Regions from separate parts of the Psychrobacillus sp. FSL W7-1457 genome, predicted to be linked through region 1. Evidence: a T-box and tRNA genes for the amino acid it is inferred to sense, from the RefSeq annotation. Region 1 holds a T-box; the other holds one or more tRNA genes.
The links. The T-box of region 1 lies ahead of alaS (alanine--tRNA ligase). A T-box ahead of a tRNA ligase gene usually reads a tRNA of that ligase, here a tRNA-Ala.
Positions count from the first base shown of each region.

Region 1 (10,434 bases):
ATGTTATAAAGGTTTGTAATCAAATTGGTATCCCTTATTATGCTGTAAACTTTGAAAAACAGTATTGGGATAAAGTATTTTCTTACTTTTTAGAAGAATATAAGGCGGGAAGAACGCCAAACCCTGATGTGATGTGTAACAAGGAAATTAAATTTAAAGCATTTTTAGAGTATGCATTGGCACTTGGAGCTGATTATCTTGCAACAGGACATTATGCACAAGTAGAAGTTAAAGAAGGCCAAACGAGAATGCTGCGTGGTAAGGACAACAACAAAGACCAAACCTATTTCTTAAATCAACTTAACCAAGAGCAATTAGAGAAGGTCATGTTTCCAATCGGTCATTTAGAGAAGAAAAAAGTCCGTGAGATAGCATTAGAACAAGGTTTAGCAACTGCAACTAAGAAAGACTCTACTGGTATTTGCTTTATAGGTGAAAGAAACTTTAAAGAATTTTTAAGTCAGTACTTACCAGCTAAGCAAGGTACTATGGAAACAATGGACGGTCAAGTAATGGGTAAACATGATGGCTTAATGTATTACACAATTGGTCAACGCCATGGTTTAGGTATTGGTGGAGCTGGAGACCCTTGGTTTGTTATCGGAAAAGACCTAGCAAGAAATGTTTTATTAGTCGGTCAGAATATTAATAATGACGCCTTGTTCTCTACGAGTCTTACAGCTACTGACTTATCATTTACAACTACGCTAGACAAACCATCTTCCTTTACATGTACGGCTAAATTCCGCTATCGTCAGGAAGATGTCGGAGTTCACGTAGAGCTACTGTCTGAAAATCGTGTTCGTGTAGTATTTGATCAGCCAGTTCGTGCGATCACTCCAGGACAAGCAGTTGTTTTCTATCAAGGAGATGAGTGTCTTGGTGGAGCGACGATAGACGAGGTTTTTAAAGATGGACTTAAATTGGATTACGTTGGTTAATGGAGGTATTGGATTTGAATTACAATGAACTAGGGATACAAGCAATACAAGAAGAAAATTATGAAAAAGCAGCAGAATTGTTTAACAAAGCAATTGAAGAAAATCCAGAAGAATCAATTGGTTTTATAAACTTTGGAAACCTACTAGCTTCTATGAATGAAAATGAACGTGCTGAACGCTTTTTTCAAAAGGCAATCACATTAGACGAAGCTGCGACAGCCTTTTATAGCCTAGCTAATTTGTATTATAATACGGAGCGTTTTGAAGAAGCTGCGAAGCTTTATGAAAAAGCAATTGCAAAAGGTATTGAAGGTCCAGATGCTTATTTCATGCTAGGAAAAAGCTTTCAAAAGGTTGATCAAACGAAGCTTGCACTTCCATATCTTCAAAGAGCTTACGAATTAGACGAGACACAAGATATTCAGATTAAACTAACATATGGTATCGCTCTGGCAAGCCTTGAAATGTTCGATATAGCAGAACCAATTTTTAAAGAAATACTAGAGCTAGACCCAGAAAACGCAGATGCCCATTACAACATGGGAGTTTTATATGCAGTGTCTACATCTGACACAGAAAGCGCTCTTAAACATCTAAAAGCAGCTTTTACAATACAACCAAACTATGATCAAGCTAGATATGTATACGATATGATTTCACTACGCAATTAGGAAGTTAGGAGACGATTGAAATGACAAATGAAATAAATAACGAAAAACAATTTATATCAGGTCGACCAATCGTCTCTATCTTTCATAATCCGCAAAATCTTTTCTCCATTATTAAACTAAAGATAAAATCCACTAATACTACATACACAGATAAAGAAATAATTGTTACAGGTTATTTCCCCCAGTTAGTTTTAGAAGAAGCGTATAAATTTACAGGTGTTATAAAAAATCATCCAAAGTATGGTATACAGTTTCAAGTCGAAACGTTCCAAAAGGAGGTCCCGGCAACAGAGACAGGGATTGTTCATTATCTATCTAGTGATATGTTTCCTGGGATAGGTAGGAAGACCGCGGAGCTAATTGTTAAGAAACTAGGAGAAAATGCGATTAATCGAATTTTAGATGATCCAGCGTCTCTAGATATTATTCCAAAGCTAGGTGAAGATAAGAAACAAACTATTAGAGCCACATTAGAACAAAATTTAGGACTAGAAAAGGTTATGATTCAGCTAAATGAGTGGGGTTTTGGTCCCCAAGTTGCAATGAAAATCTATCAGGCCTATAGAGAAGAAACAATTGCTAAGTTAACGGAAAACCCATATCGTTTAATAGAAGATGTTGAGGGGGTTGGTTTTGTACGTGCTGACGAGTTAGGTTACAAGCTCGGGATAAAAGGAAACCATCCAGACCGTATAAAAGCAGCGATATACCATTTACTTCAAACTTCTTCGCTTAGTGAGGGCCATGTCTTTCAATATGCTGAGCAGCTCTTAGAAGACGTTAAAAGAATGCTTGAAAATGCACAAAGAGAGGAAATCTCTTATGAGTCAATAACACAATGTTGTATAGAGCTAGCTGAGGAAAGCAGGATTGTTGGAGAGGTAAATAAATTTTATATTCCATCTCTCTATTTTTCAGAGGTTGGCATCAGCTCCAAGGTAGAAACTTTACTAATGGATAAAGATATTCACCAATTTCCTTTAAAAGAAATTAAGAAGCATTTAGGTCCTTTAGAGAAACGTCTTGGTGTTAAATATGCCAATACACAAATCAAGGCTATTGAAACAGCTCTTAATTCGAATATTACGTTATTAACGGGTGGACCTGGTACGGGAAAAACAACCGTTGTACGAGGGATTGTAGAACTATACTCTGAATTGCACGGGCTGTCCTTAGATCCCAAGGAATGGGCAAAGGAGCAAAAGCCTTTTCCAATTGTTCTTGCTGCACCTACTGGTAGAGCAGCTAAGCGCTTAAGTGAATCTACAGAGCTGCCTGCAATGACCATTCATAGATTACTTGGTTTTAATGGCCAAGAGGACACCGATACAGAAGGTAAAGAAATTGAAGGAAGACTAGTTATTATTGATGAGACCTCTATGCTAGATACTTGGCTAGGTCATCAGCTTTTAAAAGCTATCCCTAAGGATGCTCAGGTTATTTTTGTTGGTGACCAAGACCAGCTCCCACCTGTTGGTCCAGGTCAGGTATTAAAGGACTTACTGGCATCTAAAAGAATTCCAACAGTCGAACTGGTGGATATTTATCGACAATCAGAGGGATCCTCCATTATAGAATTAGCACATGAAATGAAACAAGGAAGTGTACCTGCTACACTTACCGCTAAAACAAAAGATCGATCCTTTATCAAGGCAACTACTGAACAAATCCCTAAAGTAGTAGAACAAGTGTTAAAGGCGGCATTGTCTAAAGGTCAATCCATTCGAGAGATCCAAGTGCTAGCTCCTATGTATAGAGGGCCTGCTGGAATAGATGCGTTAAATAAAATGATTCAAGAGATGGTCAATCCGAATACCGATGGAACACGTAAGGAAATGACCTTTGGAGATACAATTTATCGAATAGGCGATAAAGTACTCCAGCTAGTAAATCAACCGGAAAGTAACGTTTTTAATGGTGATATGGGGGAAGTTGTTGCTATTTTTAGAGCCAATGAAACGGTTGAGAAGAAAGAGATGCTTGTTGTCTCTTTTGATGGCAATGAAGTTACGTATGAAAAGAATGACTTAAATCAAATTACTCTAGCGTATTGTTGCTCCGTTCATAAATCACAGGGGAGTGAGTTCCAAACAGTCATTATGCCTGTTACTAGAAGCTATATGAAAATGCTTAGACGTAACTTGCTTTACACTGGAATTACTCGCGCTAAAAATTTCTTAATTCTTTGTGGAGATCCAGAGGTATTTAAATTTGGCGTTGAACGAACAGATGACTTGCAGCGTTTAACTACATTGAAAGAACGTTTATCAGATGAAGAAAAAGAAGAAATAGAGACAAAATCTACATCATCTGTATCTGCAGAAAAAGGTCGTACTGAAGAGACATTGTCTGTTGAGGCTGATGAAGTGGACTCAACATATTTGTCAGCAGATAATTATCATTTAATCGATCCTCTTATAGGCATGAAGGGGATTACCCCATATGAGTTCTTAGATACAGATTGACATAGTACAAATTGTTAATTATAATCAAAATTGCATATAAAAACATGATGACGGAGAAAGTACTGTTGTTACCTGAAGAGAGAAGGGTTCCTTTGGCTGAAAGAATCCCCAGCGTATAACAATTAGGAAAGCTACTCCTGAGTGCAGCTAATACCTGCCGTAAATCTGCGTTAAGGATTCTTAAGAGACATAATAGGTTGTATTCTATTATGTAACTAGGGTGGTACCGCGAAATAATAGCTTTCGTCCCTTTTTGGGATGAAGGCTTTTTTTATTTTATTTTGCATAGCGTCAAATCTTTTGTTAAAGAGGAATAATTTTATTAGGAGGAAAGAAAAAATGAAACATTTAACTGGTGCACAAATTAGACAAATGTATTTAGACTTTTTTATAGAAAAAGGTCACTCACAGGAACCATCGGCGCCACTTGTACCGATTAATGACGCTTCACTTCTTTGGATCAATAGTGGAGTTGCTACGTTAAAAAAATATTTTGATGGACGTGTAATTCCAGAAAATCCAAGAATCACAAATGCACAAAAATCTATTCGTACAAATGATATTGAAAATGTAGGAAAGACAGCTAGACATCATACGTTCTTTGAAATGCTAGGTAACTTCTCAATCGGTGAATATTTTAAAAAAGAGGCAATTCATTGGGCTTGGGAGTTTTTGACTGATGAAAAGTGGATGGGCTTTGAACCTGAAAAGCTATCTATTACTATTCATCCAGAAGATGAAGAGGCATATGTTATTTGGAAGGATGAAATTGGTATTCCAGAAGAGCGTATTATTCGTTTAGAAGGAAACTTCTGGGATATTGGAGAAGGACCGAGTGGACCTAACTCAGAAATTTTCTATGACCGTGGTGAAACCTATGGTAATGATGTAAATGATCCAGAACTTTATCCAGGTGGAGAAAATGATCGATATTTAGAAATCTGGAACTTAGTTTTCTCTGAGTTTAACCATAATCCAGATCACACATATACACCATTACCAAAGCAAAACATCGATACTGGAATGGGCTTGGAGCGTATGGCTAGTGTTGTACAAAATGTTCCAACTAACTTTGATACAGACCTCTTCATGCCAATTATCGAGCAAACTGAAACAATTGCTGGTAAGAAGTATCGCCAAAACAAGGAAAATGACGTAGCTTTCAAAGTAATTGCTGACCATATTCGTACCGTTGCTTTTGCTATTGGAGATGGTGCTTTACCTTCCAATGAAGGACGTGGCTACGTACTGAGAAGACTTCTTCGTAGAGCTGTCCGTTTTGCAAAACAACTAGGTATCGATCAGCCATTTTTATTTGAGCTTGTACCTGTAGTAGGGGAAATCATGAAGGATTTCTATCCAGAAGTTACAGAGAAAAAAGACTTCATCATGCGTGTTATTAAAACAGAGGAAGAAAGATTCCATGAAACACTACATGACGGGCTTAGCATTTTAGAAAAAGTAATTGAGGAGCAGCGTTCAAAAGGTGAATCATTTATACCTGGAACAACTACTTTTACACTTTATGACACATACGGTTTCCCGATTGAGTTAACAGAGGAATATGCAGAAGAAGCAAATATGACAGTTGATCATGAGGGCTTTAAAGCTGAAATGGAAGCTCAACGTTCTAGAGCACGTGCTGCTCGTCAGAATGTAGATTCTATGCAGGTGCAATCTGCTGTTTTTAGTAACTTACAAGATGAAAGTGAGTTTGTTGGCTACGATACGTTAAGTGTCACTACAAAGGTTACCTCTATTGTACTTGGGCAAGAATTAGTTAATTCTGCACAAGAAGGCGATGAAGTGAAAATTATTTTAACCCAGACACCTTTCTATGCGGAAAGTGGGGGTCAAATAGCAGATCATGGAACAATTGAAAATGATAATTTCCGTGGTTTTGTAAAGGATGTTCAAAAAGCTCCAAATGGTCAAAATCTACACACTGTTATTATTGAGTCTGGAGAAATGACGGCTGGGGCTGACATAGTAGCTACAGTAGATCAAACATTAAGAGGGCATACTATAAAGAATCACTCAGCAACACATATCCTACATCAAGCTTTAAAAGACGTTCTAGGAACACATGTAAACCAAGCTGGCTCATATGTTGGACCAGATCGTTTACGCTTTGACTTTTCTCATTTTGGGCAAGTAACGAAAGAAGAGTTAGAAACAATCGAGCGTATAGTTAATGAAAAGGTGTGGGATAATATCCCGGTAGTAACTGGATATCACAATATTGAAGAGGCAAAAAATATGGGTGCCATGGCTCTTTTCGGAGAAAAATATGGAGATATTGTGAGAGTAGTTCAAATGGGAGCTTATTCATTAGAGCTTTGCGGTGGAGTGCATGTGAAAAACACCTCTGAGATAGGTTACTTTAAAATCCTTTCTGAAGGCGGTATCGGTGCAGGAACACGTCGTATCGAAGCAGTTACTGGAAAAGGTGCGTTTGAGGTTATTAAAGAGGAAGAAATGCTTCTTACGGAAGCTGCTTCACTAGTAAAAGCTCAACCAAAGGATTTAGTTATGAAGGTTTCTCAATTGTTAAGTGAATTGAAAAACATTCAAAGAGAAAATGAATCCTTATCTGCTAAAATCGCTAATAGTCAGGCATCTTCCGTTTTATCATCAGCTCAAACTATTAATGACATTACTGTGCTCTCTGTTAAAGTAGATGCTAAGGATAATAATCAGCTAAGACAAATGATGGATGATTTAAAACAAAAAATGGATAATGCTGTCATAGTTTTAGGTGCAGTAGATGAGGAAAAAGTAATGATTTCTGCTGGAGTGACTAAGGATTTAGTAGGTGGGAACTACCATGCTGGAAATATTGTCAAACTAGTCGCTGAACAATGTGGAGGTAAAGGTGGGGGTCGTCCGGACTTTGCCATGGCTGGGGCTAAAGACGCAAGTAAGCTGGAGCTTGCACTTAACTCCGTTTACGAATATATCAAATCAGTTTAAACTATTTCAAAAATAGGGTATACTTAACAAATAACTAAGCAAACATTATTACCAATTTGAAAGCGAGGTGCTGATCATGAGTTCATTTGATAAAACAATGAAATTCAATTTCCCAGAGGAATCGATGGAACAAGAAGTCAAACATGTGATGCTTCAGGTTCACTCTGCATTAGAGGAAAAAGGGTATAACTCTATAAATCAAATTGTTGGCTATTTACTTTCTGGTGATCCAGCTTATATTCCTCGCCATCAAGATGCTCGAAATATGATCCGTAAATTAGAACGAGATGAAATTTTAGAGGAGCTAGTTAAGTTCTATATTAAAAAGAATAATGAGGCGTAATTATGAGAATAATGGGTTTAGATGTCGGTTCTCGCACCGTGGGCATTGCAATAAGTGATGCCCTCGGTTGGACAGCCCAGGGAATTGAAACGATTAAAATTAACGAAGATGCACAAGAATTTGGGATGGAACGAATTGATGAATTGGTAAAACAACATCAAGTGAGTGAGTTCGTTGTAGGTTTTCCTAAAAACATGAATAATTCTATCGGACCGCGTGCAGAAGCTTCGGAACAATTCGCCAAGCTGTTAACTGATAAATATAACTTTCCAGTAACATTATGGGATGAAAGATTGACAACTATGGCTGCAGAACGTATGTTAATAGATGCGGATGTTAGTCGTAAAAAACGCAAGCTAGTTATTGACAAAATGGCTGCTGTAATGATTTTACAAGGATATCTTGATAGAAAAAACAGATGAGGTGACCACAAATGGACCACGGACAAGAAAATATCACAATCGTTGATGACAACGGAAATGAACAGCTTTGTAACGTATTATTTACATTTGAATCAGATGAATTCGGTAAATCTTATGTACTTTACTACCCAATCGGTGCTGAAGAAGATGAGAACGAAGAAATAGAAATTCATGCTTCTTCTTTCACTCCAAATGAAAACGGAGAAGATGGAGATTTACATCCAATCGAGACAGATGCTGAATGGGATATGATCGAAGAAATGTTAAACACATTTTTAGATGAAACAGAAGAAGACGAAGACTAATTCAAATCTAAAAAGGGTGGACTGAGTATTCTCATTCCATCCTTTTTCTTTTTGTGAAGCATCATGTATAATAAGGGAGAATAAAGGGGGAAAGCCCGTGGAAAACAAATCAAAAAAAGAGATAATGTTTGATCAGATGAAAAACAAAAAAAAAGAAGTAAAACTTGTTAGAAAAATAGTAATGATAATTGCATTAGTTCTCTTGGTCGTTATTGCTATAGCTGGATTCACTGGTTATAACTATGTAAAAGGTGCTCTTTCACCAATGGATCCTGACTCTACTGAGAAAGTGACTGTTGAAATTCCAATTGGCTCAGGTATCGATAGCATATCTTCGACTCTTGAAAAAAATGGAATAATTAAAAATGCAAAGATTTTCAAATACTATGTTAAGTTTAATAACCAATCTGATTTTCAAGCAGGTACATATGCATTGTCTAAGGATATGACTTTAGATGAAATTATCGAAAGTCTCAAAACTGGAAAAATTTATAGGGAACCACTACTAACCTTAACCATTCCAGAGGGATTGACTCTAGAGCAAATTGGAGATGTAGTGGAAAAGAAGACTGGAAATTCTTCTAAGGAATTCTTTGAGCTAGTTACTAACGCAGAATTTGTTGATCGAATGATGAGTAAGTATCCTACATTGTTAACAGAAGAAATTAAAGGGGAAAATATCCGCTACGCATTAGAGGGTTATTTATATCCATCGACATATCCATTTTACGAGGAAAATCCTACAAATGAAGAAATAGCAGAATTGTTATTGGCCCAAACGGACAAAGCATTGGCTCCTTATTATGAGCTGCTACAAGCAGAAGAAAAGTCGGTACATTGGCTGTTAACTTTTGCTTCCTTACTAGAAGAAGAGGCAACTGCTCAAACAGATCGTGAAAAGATAGCTAGCGTCTTTTATAACCGTATTGAAATCGATATGCCTTTACAAACCGATCCAACTGTACTATATGCCTTAGGTAGCCATAAGGAACGAGTATTATTTGAGGATTTAGAATATGATAATCCATATAACACGTATAAAAACAAAGGATTACCACCAGGTCCGATTGCAAATGCAGGGAAAATGTCCATAGAGGCAACATTAGATCCAGAAAAGACAGAATACTTCTATTTCCTAGCTGATAAAGAAGGAAAAAATCATTTTTCAAAGACATATGATGAACATCTTCAAAAAATAGACGAACATTTAAAATAATAAGCATGCAGGAGAAGGAAGGTTATCGCTTTCCTTCTCCTGCTATGTTATTATAAGATGGGTTTTTTACGTATCAGGTTATATTTGTCTGTTGATTATCCTTACACTTAGGAGTAGAATTTCGGGAAGCAGAGGTATCTCCAGTTTACATAACGAAATAACCTTGCATCTAAAAGGAGTTAAGCTATGAACATCAGTGAAGATTTTATGAAAAATCTAATTAAGCCGAGAGAACCTATCTTTGTTGAAATGGAGAGCTATGCAAAAGAAAACCATGTACCAATTATGCAATTGTCTGGAATGGAAGTATTGCTACAGTTACTCTCTTTACAGAAGCCAACCTCTATTTTAGAACTTGGAACAGCAATCGGTTATTCTTCTATGCGCATGGCCGACAAACTAGATGCTTCTATTGTCACAGTAGAGCGTGATGAGCAAAAAGCAATGCTAGCTAAGAAATATATTAACCGAGCCAACTTGGAGGAACGCATCAGAGTCATTATTGGAGACGCCTTAGAGTTAGATGAGGAAGCTTTGAATTATCAAAGATTTGATGCTATTTTTATTGATGCTGCAAAAGGACAATATAAAAAATTCTTTGAAAAGTACGCACCTTTGTTAAACGATAGGGGCGTTATTTACTGTGATAATATATTGTTAAACGGTCTCTCCGAGCTTCCAATAGAAGAGGTGCCGAGAAGGAAAAGAACCATGGTGCGAAACCAGCATCAGTTTATGGAATGGTTAATGCAGCATCCAGACTATGACACAGCATTCTTTTCTGTTGGAGACGGAATGCTAGTAAGTATAAAGAGGTGACAAGCATGAAAAAAGCAGAATTACTAGTGACACCTAAAAATGTAGAGCACATACGAGAGCTTCTACAGGCGGGTGCAGATGCTTTTTTAGTAGGCGAACAGTATTTTGGGTTAAGGCTAGCAGGAGAATTTACACTAGATGATATTCAAGCAGCGACAAAGCTAGTAAAAGAACATAATAAAAAAATATACGTTGCCATGAACGGCATTTTTCACAATGACAAAGTAGATGAACTTGGCCCTTATTTGCAGAAAATACAAGAAATCGGTGTAGATGCAA
Region 1 covers NZ_CP151993.1:2,317,164-2,327,597, reverse strand. Annotated here, with positions in the region: gene mnmA (tRNA 2-thiouridine(34) synthase MnmA) at 1-941, shown strand, start outside; gene NSQ95_RS11345 (tetratricopeptide repeat protein) at 956-1,612, shown strand; gene NSQ95_RS11340 (ATP-dependent RecD-like DNA helicase) at 1,633-4,077, shown strand; T-box leader at 4,116-4,331, shown strand; gene alaS (alanine--tRNA ligase) at 4,417-7,050, shown strand; gene NSQ95_RS11330 (IreB family regulatory phosphoprotein) at 7,127-7,393, shown strand; gene ruvX (Holliday junction resolvase RuvX) at 7,396-7,815, shown strand; gene NSQ95_RS11320 (DUF1292 domain-containing protein) at 7,827-8,120, shown strand; gene mltG (endolytic transglycosylase MltG) at 8,218-9,336, shown strand; gene NSQ95_RS11310 (O-methyltransferase) at 9,523-10,155, shown strand; gene NSQ95_RS11305 (peptidase U32 family protein) at 10,161-10,434, shown strand, end outside.

Region 2 (10,434 bases), 380 kb from region 1:
AAGCTATTCCATTCCGATGATATATTATTTGAAGGATCGAAAGAGAATCCACCAAATAGAATTGGAGACACATCTGCTTTCTCTATTAATGAGCATGCACAAAGGTCGTCCCATTTTTGAGCTATATCGGTGTATCTATTTTTCTCTAAATCATTAGACAGAACATAGGCATGTCCAAGTCCAACCAATGTGAACGTTTTCTCTTTGTTTTGCCAAAAGAATCGTTTCCCTTTATAGTAATCCTCTCCTGCCTCAAAAAAAGCATGAGCAGACATTCTAGATACTTCTATTGTTTCTGTATAAAAACGTAATGTTGATTTATTTTGCCCGGTGGTGTTCGGCATATATATGACCTCCGTATAAATTACCTGCTAGTTTAAGTTCATGTTTTATTACTCTACCCTTTATCATACAACTTTCTCCGCGTTTCGGCACACATTTAGCTACAAATGTATGCTAAAATTGAAGTTGATTCTTTAAAAGGAGAGAAATTTATATGTCACAAGAACTACAAGCTGATAAAGGCTGGCGTATATGGTGGAAGTTAACAAGACCACACACGTTAACTGCATCGTTTGCCCCTGTATTTTTAGGTACAATGATTGCCCTTTATTACGTAAATATTGATTGGCCTTTATTCTTAGCAATGCTCATTGCGTGCTTGTTTATACAAGCTGCTACGAATATGTTTAATGAGTACTACGACTTTGAAAGAGGTCTAGATAGTGAAGAATCTATCGGCATTGGTGGCGCAATAGTCCGCAATGGTGTCAAACCAAAGACAGTGCTTCAACTAGCCTTAGTACTATACGTCCTAGCCGCTCTGTTAGGTATTTATATTTGTTCCCAATCATCTTGGCTTTTATTGATCATTGGTGCCGTTTGTATGCTCATTGGATACTTATATACCGGTGGACCTTACCCAATAGCTTATACACCGTTTGGAGAACTATTCAGTGGCGTGGTTATGGGAATGTTTATTGTTTTAATTGCTACATACATTCAGGTAGGTTCTATACCAAACTTTGCCTTGTTCCTATCTATCCCTAGCACTCTGCTTGTCGCTGCTATTATGCTTTCTAATAATATTCGAGATATTGTAGAGGATACAAAAGGCGGTAGGAAAACAATGGCTATCTTAATAGGTAGAGACAATGCTATTAATGTGTTAGCCTTATTTTTTATCGTTTCTTATGTATGGATCATCTTACTAGTAATTCTACAAATTATTACACCTTGGGCTTTACTAGTCTTCCTAAGTGCTAAGAAACCACTAGATGCTATAAAGCTATTTAAATCTAAAGAGAATCACCTTGAAGTTGGATTAGCAATGAAAAACACCGCACTTACCAATACCATTTTCGTATTTCTTTTAGGTATTGGCTTGTTAATAGGATTTTTAATATGATGATCAGTCAGGAAGTTAAACGCTTCCTGGCTTTTTTATTTGTGAAGTTTAAATTAGAGGTTGGAGAAGTGTAAACGAAGAAAGAAAAATCTAACCAAATAATAGATTTTGAGTAGTTTCTTTAGAATCGGACGGTTTTGTTCAATAATCGGTCGGTTAGGCATAATAATCGGTTGGTTCCCTTCAACAATCGGTCGGTTTTACCTGATAATCGGTCGGTGGAAGAACTTTTAGGAGTAAATCTCTTCACAAGAAGATAACGCTCCAAATGCTATAATGTAGAACCTACTCGATCACTTTAATGTAATCGTTCTGCTAACAATATTTGAAAGGAATTTCACAAACATGACAGGGAAGTTATTATAATTAAGTGCAGTATAGATTTACTACAATAAATACATTACTTTTCTTAATACCTCTTCCCTTAAGGACCTGCAGTGTTATAACGATCCTTACATATCATAAAGATAAAATAAAAAAGACAACCACCGAAGTGATTGTCTTTTTAAAGTTATGACCCCTACGGGATTCGAACCCGTGTTACCGCCGTGAAAGGGCGGTGTCTTAACCGCTTGACCAAGGGGCCTTATATATGGCGGAGAAGGAGGGATTTGAACCCTCGCGCCGGTTGCCCGACCTACACCCTTAGCAGGGGCGCCTCTTCAGCCACTTGAGTACTTCCCCATATATATGGCTCCGAAGGTAGGACTCGAACCTACGACCAATCGGTTAACAGCCGATTGCTCTACCACTGAGCTACTTCGGAATAATGGTGGGCCTAAATGGACTCGAACCATCGACCTCACGCTTATCAGGCGTGCGCTCTAACCAGCTGAGCTATAGGCCCATTAATTGGAGCGGGTGAAGAGAATCGAACTCTCATCATCAGCTTGGAAGGCTGAGGTTTTACCACTAAACTACACCCGCGTGATAAATGGTGGCTCAGGACGGAATCGAACCGCCGACACAAGGATTTTCAGTCCTTTGCTCTACCGACTGAGCTACTGAGCCTCTTCGATTTACGCTAAGCGGCACAACTCTTTGTCAGCTTCACTCACTCATTCAGTCACGTACTTTAGTACGCTTCTTCTTTCGTTCGATTGCTTCCTCGATTTGCTTGCTTATCCTAAATCTCTAACATATTGAATAATAAATGGCGGTCCCGACCGGGATCGAACCGGCGATCTCCTGCGTGACAGGCAGGCATGTTAACCGCTACACCACGGGACCATTTGGTTGCGGGGACAGGATTTGAACCTGTGACCTTCGGGTTATGAGCCCGACGAGCTACCGAACTGCTCCACCCCGCGACAATAAAATCGTTGAAATTTAAATCAACTATGTATTTAATAACTTTTCCGTTTCCAAGCTTACTTGCATAGATGTTATGTATAATTTCCCACTAACAATAAGATGGAGGAGGAAGAGGGATTCGAACCCCCGCGCGGTATGACCCGCCTGTCGGTTTTCAAGACCGATCCCTTCAGCCAGACTTGGGTATTCCTCCGAAAAATTATGTTGGTGGACCTTGCAGGACTCGAACCTGCGACCGGACGGTTATGAGCCGTCTGCTCTAACCAACTGAGCTAAAGGTCCTTAAGATGGCGGCAGAGGGAGTCGAACCCACGACCTTTCGGGTATGAACCGAATGCTCTAGCCAGCTGAGCTACGCCGCCAGGAACTTTAAAAGAAAATTTTATATTTGGTGGAGCCTAGCGGGATCGAACCGCTGACCTCCTGCGTGCAAGGCAGGCGCTCTCCCAGCTGAGCTAAGGCCCCAAATTTTTATTAATAACTGGTCGGGAAGACAGGATTCGAACCTGCGACCCCTTGGTCCCAAACCAAGTGCTCTACCAAGCTGAGCTACTTCCCGTATATATATTGGCGCGCCCGGCAGGAGTCGAACCCACAACCTTCTGATCCGTAGTCAGACGCTCTATCCAATTGAGCTACGGGCGCTAATGTTACTTAAAAGTGGTGCCGAGGACCGGAATCGAACCGGTACGGTAGTCACCTACCGCAGGATTTTAAGTCCTGTGCGTCTGCCAGTTCCGCCACCCCGGCACTTAGTGAATCTTTGGAGCGGAAGACGAGGTTCGAACTCGCGACCCCCACCTTGGCAAGGTGGTGTTCTACCACTGAACTACTTCCGCTCGGTTATTAAATTAAATGGTGCGGGTGAAGGGAGTCGAACCCCCACGCCTTGCGGCGCTAGATCCTAAGTCTAGTGCGTCTGCCAGTTCCGCCACACCCGCATATTTATTTCACAAAAGTGAATGAGCCATGAAGGACTCGAACCTTCGACCCTCTGATTAAAAGTCAGATGCTCTACCAACTGAGCTAATGGCTCGGAAAATGGTGCCGGAGAAAGGACTTGAACCCTCAACCTACTGATTACAAGTCAGTTGCTCTACCAGTTGAGCTACTCCGGCAGGAGTAAAATTATGGTGGAGGATGACGGGCTCGAACCGCCGACCCTCTGCTTGTAAGGCAGATGCTCTCCCAGCTGAGCTAATCCTCCTGGGTAATATTTTTTTATTGCAAGCCCAGCGACGTCCTACTCTTGCAGGGGGAGACCCCCAACTACCATCGGCGCTGAAGAGCTTAACTTCCGTGTTCGGTATGGGAACGGGTGTGACCTCTTCGCCATCATCACTAGACTTGAATAATTATTGAAAGACAAGTTCTATTATATCAACTATGTAGATTATTACAAGCATTAATTTAATAAAAATTTATTCTTTCAAAACTGAATAAACTGACATCTTAGAAACAAACAATTTGGTTAAGTCCTCGATCGATTAGTATTCGTCAGCTGCACGTGTCGCCACGCTTCCACCCCGAACCTATCTACCTCATCGTCTTTGAGGGATCTTACTTACTTGCGTAATGGGAAATCTCATCTTGAGGGGGGCTTCGTGCTTAGATGCTTTCAGCACTTATCCCGTCCACACATAGCTACCCAGCGATGCCCTTGGCAGAACAACTGGTACACCAGCGGTGTGTCCATCCCGGTCCTCTCGTACTAAGGACAGCTCCTCTCAAATTTCCTACGCCCACGACGGATAGGGACCGAACTGTCTCACGACGTTCTGAACCCAGCTCGCGTACCGCTTTAATGGGCGAACAGCCCAACCCTTGGGACCGACTACAGCCCCAGGATGCGATGAGCCGACATCGAGGTGCCAAACCTCCCCGTCGATGTGGACTCTTGGGGGAGATAAGCCTGTTATCCCCGGGGTAGCTTTTATCCGTTGAGCGATGGCCCTTCCATGCGGAACCACCGGATCACTAAGCCCGTCTTTCGACCCTGCTCGACTTGTAGGTCTCGCAGTCAAGCTCCCTTCTGCCTTTACACTCTTCGAATGATTTCCAACCATTCTGAGGGAACCTTTGGGCGCCTCCGTTACACTTTAGGAGGCGACCGCCCCAGTCAAACTGCCCGCCTGACACTGTCTCCTACCCGGGTTACGGGTATGGGTTAGAATTTCAATACAACCAGGGTAGTATCCCACCGACGCCTCCTCCGAAGCTGGCGCTCCGGGCTCTAAGGCTCCTACCTATCCTGTACAAGTTGCACCAAAATTCAATATCAAGCTACAGTAAAGCTCCACGGGGTCTTTCCGTCCTGTCGCGGGTAACCTGCATCTTCACAGGTACTATAATTTCACCGAGTCTCTCGTTGAGACAGTGCCCAGATCGTTACGCCTTTCGTGCGGGTCGGAACTTACCCGACAAGGAATTTCGCTACCTTAGGACCGTTATAGTTACGGCCGCCGTTTACTGGGGCTTCAATTCGCACCTTCGCTTGCGCTAAGCACTCCTCTTAACCTTCCAGCACCGGGCAGGCGTCAGCCCCTATACTTCACCTTACGGTTTTGCAGAGACCTGTGTTTTTGCTAAACAGTCGCCTGGGCCTATTCACTGCGGCTCTTCTAGGCTATTCACCCAAAAGAGCACCCCTTCTCCCGAAGTTACGGGGTCATTTTGCCGAGTTCCTTAACGAGAGTTCTCTCGCTCACCTTAGGATTCTCTCCTCGACTACCTGTGTCGGTTTGCGGTACGGGCACCTCCCACCTCGTTAGAGGCTTTTCTTGGCAGTGTGAAATCAGGAACTCCGGACATACGTCCTTGCCATCACAGCTCAATGTTACAGAGTGCGGATTTGCCTACACTCACACCTCACTGCTTGGACGTGCATAACCAACAGCACGCTTACCCTATCCTACTGCGTCCCCCCATCACTCAAACGGTGGGGTGGTGGTACAGGAATATCAACCTGTTGTCCATCGTCTACGCCTATCGGCCTCGACTTAGGTCCCGACTAACCCTGAGCGGACGAGCCTTCCTCAGGAAACCTTAGTCATACGGTGGATGGGATTCTCACCCATCTTTCGCTACTCATACCGGCATTCTCACTTCTAAGCGCTCCACCAGTCCTTCCGGTCTGACTTCAACGCCCTTAGAACGCTCTCCTACCACTGATACCAAAGGTATCAATCCACAGCTTCGGTGATTTGTTTAGCCCCGATACATTTTCGGCGCAGCGTCACTCGACCAGTGAGCTATTACGCACTCTTTAAATGATGGCTGCTTCTAAGCCAACATCCTGGTTGTCTAAGCAACGCCACATCCTTTTCCACTTAACAAATACTTTGGGACCTTAGCTGGTGGTCTGGGCTGTTTCCCTCTTGACTACGGATCTTATCACTCGCAGTCTGACTCCCAAACATAAATCATTGGCATTCGGAGTTTGTCTGAATTCGGTAACCCGGGATGGGCCCCTAGTCCAAACAGTGCTCTACCTCCAAGATTCTAACGTTTGAGGCTAGCCCTAAAGCTATTTCGGAGAGAACCAGCTATCTCCAGGTTCGATTGGAATTTCTCCGCTACCCACACCTCATCCCCGCACTTTTCAACGTGCGTGGGTTCGGACCTCCAGTAAGTGTTACCTCACCTTCATCCTGGACATGGGTAGATCACCTGGTTTCGGGTCTACGACCACATACTCATTCGCCCTATTCAGACTCGCTTTCGCTGCGGCTCCGTCTTCTCAACTTAACCTCGCATGTAATCGTAACTCGCCGGTTCATTCTACAAAAGGCACGCCATCACCCGTTAACGGGCTTTGACTATTTGTAGGCACACGGTTTCAGGGTCTATTTCACTCCCCTTCCGGGGTGCTTTTCACCTTTCCCTCACGGTACTGGTTCACTATCGGTCACTAGGTAGTATTTAGCCTTGGGAGATGGTCCTCCCGGATTCCGACGGAATTTCACGTGTTCCGCCGTACTCAGGATACACTCTGGAGGGAATGAACTTTTGACTACGGGGCTTTTACCCTATCCTGCGGACCTTTCCAGGTCGCTTCGTCTAGCTCATTCTTTTGTAACTCCGTATAGAGTGTCCTACAACCCCAAGAGGCAAGCCTCTTGGTTTGGGCTCTTCCCGTTTCGCTCGCCGCTACTCAGGGAATCGAATTTTCTTTCTCTTCCTCCAGGTACTTAGATGTTTCAGTTCCCTGGGTGTGTCTCAGATGCGCTATGTATTCACGCAAATGTACTGCCCCATTACGGGCAGTGGGTTTCCCCATTCGGAAATCTTCGGATCGAAGCTCACTTACAGCTCCCCGAAGCATATCGGTGTTAGTGCCGTCCTTCATCGACTCCTAGTGCCAAGGCATCCACCGTGCGCCCTTATTAACTTAACCTAAAAGTTAAAAGTACTACACTTGCAATCACGTAAGTGATCACAATTTGAATATCTTGCGTTTGTTTCTTTTTTTGATGTCGTTTTATCCAGTTTTCAAAGAACAAGTTAAAAAGCTTTAAATGCTCATATAGAATGAACATTCAAAACTGAACTGCAAAACGTTAAGATACAGATAAAAATCTGTATTCCGAATATATCCTTAGAAAGGAGGTGATCCAGCCGCACCTTCCGATACGGCTACCTTGTTACGACTTCACCCCAATCATCTGTCCCACCTTCGGCGGCTGGCTCCCAAAAGGGTTACCCCACCGACTTCGGGTGTTACAAACTCTCGTGGTGTGACGGGCGGTGTGTACAAGGCCCGGGAACGTATTCACCGTGGCATGCTGATCCACGATTACTAGCGATTCCGGCTTCATGTAGGCGAGTTGCAGCCTACAATCCGAACTGAGAACGGTTTTATGGGATTTGCTCACCCTCGCGGGGTTGCGACCCTCTGTACCGTCCATTGTAGCACGTGTGTAGCCCAGGTCATAAGGGGCATGATGATTTGACGTCATCCCCACCTTCCTCCGGTTTATCACCGGCAGTCACCTTAGAGTGCCCAACTGAATGCTGGCAACTAAGATCAAGGGTTGCGCTCGTTGCGGGACTTAACCCAACATCTCACGACACGAGCTGACGACAACCATGCACCACCTGTCACCGCTGTCCCCGAAGGGAAAAGCCTATCTCTAGGCCGGTCAGCGGGATGTCAAGACCTGGTAAGGTTCTTCGCGTTGCTTCGAATTAAACCACATGCTCCACCGCTTGTGCGGGCCCCCGTCAATTCCTTTGAGTTTCAGTCTTGCGACCGTACTCCCCAGGCGGAGTGCTTAATGCGTTAGCTGCAGCACTAAGGGGCGGAAACCCCCTAACACTTAGCACTCATCGTTTACGGCGTGGACTACCAGGGTATCTAATCCTGTTTGCTCCCCACGCTTTCGCGCCTCAGCGTCAGTTACAGACCAGAAAGCCGCCTTCGCCACTGGTGTTCCTCCAAATCTCTACGCATTTCACCGCTACACTTGGAATTCCGCTTTCCTCTTCTGTACTCAAGTCCCCCAGTTTCCAATGACCCTCCACGGTTGAGCCGTGGGCTTTCACATCAGACTTAAAGGACCGCCTGCGCGCGCTTTACGCCCAATAATTCCGGACAACGCTTGCCACCTACGTATTACCGCGGCTGCTGGCACGTAGTTAGCCGTGGCTTTCTAATGAGGTACCGTCAAGGTACGAGCAGTTACTCTCGTACTTGTTCTTCCCTCACAACAGAGTTTTACGATCCGAAAACCTTCTTCACTCACGCGGCGTTGCTCCATCAGACTTTCGTCCATTGTGGAAGATTCCCTACTGCTGCCTCCCGTAGGAGTCTGGGCCGTGTCTCAGTCCCAGTGTGGCCGATCACCCTCTCAGGTCGGCTACGCATCGTCGCCTTGGTGAGCCGTTACCTCACCAACTAGCTAATGCGCCGCGGGCCCATCCTGTAGTGACAGCGAGATGCCGTCTTTTAACATTTCCTCATGTGAGGTAATGGATTATTCGGTATTAGCCCCGGTTTCCCGGAGTTATCCCAATCTACAGGGCAGGTTGCCCACGTGTTACTCACCCGTCCGCCGCTAAATCAGAAGAAGCAAGCTTCTTCATCATCCGCTCGACTTGCATGTATTAGGCACGCCGCCAGCGTTCGTCCTGAGCCAGGATCAAACTCTCCATAATAGAGAACTTAAAAAGCTCATTTTGTTTTGCTGGCATCATCATTAAATGATGTCAAAAATTGTTTTGCGTCAATCAAGCCGAAGCTTGTTGATGCTGTATGTCTTAACGTTTTGCATGTTCAGTTTTCAATGTTCATTGTGTCGTTTTGTTTTTGACGACTTTATTAGTATATCTCGCTTCAGTTAAGTTGTCAACAATTTTTTTTAACTTCTTTTAAGTCGTTACTCACATGTTCTGAAGGACATGTATTAATATACAACGATTAAAAACAAAAAGCAATACCTTTTATTAAAATTTATAGGTTTTTCTTTAATTATTTGATCTTTTCCTTCTCTTTTACGTTAAAAACACCGATTTATAAAGGTTTTACCTTACTTTCACTAGTTCCTGCTTATAAAAACATCTTTATTACTACTGGATTATCTATTATAAATGCTACCTTGGCTTCTGGAAAAAACTATTTTTATCTCTAAGTGATATTAAGCAGAAAACTGGGTATGTAAGTATAAGATTAAAATTTCCACATATTCTTAACTATCTATATGAAAGGAGGCACCACGGTGGATTGGATTCCCTATCTAAACGGATATGGTGAAATATTAATAAAATTAGGTTTTGCGGCAACCCTAAGTTTAGTTATAGGGATTGAAAGAGAATTAAAAAAGAAACCAATTGGCCTTAAAACAAGCATCGTCATTGCAACCTTTAGTTGTTTACTAACATACATATCAATAGAGTCAGCTTACAAAGCACATCATGGTCATGATGGAGTAAATATAACTATGGATCCTTTACGATTGGCCGCACAAATAGTAAGCGGTATCGGCTTTCTTGGAGCAGGTGTCATTCTACGCAAGGGCAACGACAGTATAAGTGGACTTACTACGGCAGCAATGATTTGGGGAGCCGGCGGAATAGGTATAGCGGTAGGTGCGGGTTTTTATCTGGAAGCTGCCCTTACCGTTGTTATCGTACTAATAGGTATAGAAGTAATCCCTCCTCTTCTATCTAAAGTCGGTCCGAAGCGCTTACGATCCAAAGAATTATCATTAAAGGTTATTGTATTAAAACAAGAAAGCATATCTAAAATGTACTATTACTTAAAAGACTGTGGCTTTTATATCGATAGTATTCGGATAAAAGATATTAAATTAGAGAATGATGAGATAAAACATGAAGTTCATATCAGATTATCTATTCTAACTAAGAAAAACACGGTAGAATTTTATCATTCCATTGCAGAATTGGAATTTGTGGAAACTTTGGAATTAGAATCAATTTAAAAAAGGAGCAACTATCTATGGGACAATTTTTCACTTTACTAAAGGGTGGTAATAAACCATCTTTAATCGCAGCAGTTGTTAATACAATTATCGCAGCTTTAAAAGGAGGAGCATTTTTCTTAACAGGGAACGTAGCAATGTTCGCAGAGATGATGCACTCAATAGGAGATGCAGCCAATCAATTCTTCGTCTTTATAGGCTCTGCTCTTTCTAAAAAAGCGCCTACACCAAAATTCCCAAATGGTTTTGGTCGATTGGTAAACCTCGTTTGCT
Region 2 covers NZ_CP151993.1:2,696,467-2,706,900, forward strand. Annotated here, with positions in the region: gene NSQ95_RS13120 (isochorismate synthase) at 1-344, opposite strand, end outside; gene NSQ95_RS13125 (1,4-dihydroxy-2-naphthoate polyprenyltransferase) at 497-1,408, shown strand; tRNA gene NSQ95_RS13130 (tRNA-Glu) at 1,923-1,994, opposite strand; tRNA gene NSQ95_RS13135 (tRNA-Ser) at 2,002-2,092, opposite strand; tRNA gene NSQ95_RS13140 (tRNA-Asn) at 2,100-2,174, opposite strand; tRNA gene NSQ95_RS13145 (tRNA-Ile) at 2,179-2,255, opposite strand; tRNA gene NSQ95_RS13150 (tRNA-Gly) at 2,262-2,335, opposite strand; tRNA gene NSQ95_RS13155 (tRNA-Phe) at 2,344-2,419, opposite strand; tRNA gene NSQ95_RS13160 (tRNA-Asp) at 2,563-2,638, opposite strand; tRNA gene NSQ95_RS13165 (tRNA-Met) at 2,642-2,718, opposite strand; tRNA gene NSQ95_RS13170 (tRNA-Ser) at 2,823-2,915, opposite strand; tRNA gene NSQ95_RS13175 (tRNA-Ile) at 2,928-3,004, opposite strand; tRNA gene NSQ95_RS13180 (tRNA-Met) at 3,011-3,084, opposite strand; tRNA gene NSQ95_RS13185 (tRNA-Ala) at 3,112-3,187, opposite strand; tRNA gene NSQ95_RS13190 (tRNA-Pro) at 3,205-3,281, opposite strand; tRNA gene NSQ95_RS13195 (tRNA-Arg) at 3,291-3,367, opposite strand; tRNA gene NSQ95_RS13200 (tRNA-Leu) at 3,384-3,472, opposite strand; tRNA gene NSQ95_RS13205 (tRNA-Gly) at 3,487-3,561, opposite strand; tRNA gene NSQ95_RS13210 (tRNA-Leu) at 3,579-3,663, opposite strand; tRNA gene NSQ95_RS13215 (tRNA-Lys) at 3,686-3,758, opposite strand; tRNA gene NSQ95_RS13220 (tRNA-Thr) at 3,765-3,840, opposite strand; tRNA gene NSQ95_RS13225 (tRNA-Val) at 3,854-3,929, opposite strand; rRNA gene rrf (5S ribosomal RNA) at 3,953-4,068, opposite strand; rRNA gene NSQ95_RS13235 (23S ribosomal RNA) at 4,190-7,118, opposite strand; rRNA gene NSQ95_RS13240 (16S ribosomal RNA) at 7,324-8,878, opposite strand; gene NSQ95_RS13245 (MgtC/SapB family protein) at 9,439-10,161, shown strand; gene NSQ95_RS13250 (cation diffusion facilitator family transporter) at 10,179-10,434, shown strand, end outside.
Region 2: it encodes a tRNA-Ala, which carries the amino acid that the T-box ahead of alaS (alanine--tRNA ligase) is inferred to sense. The anticodon was not compared.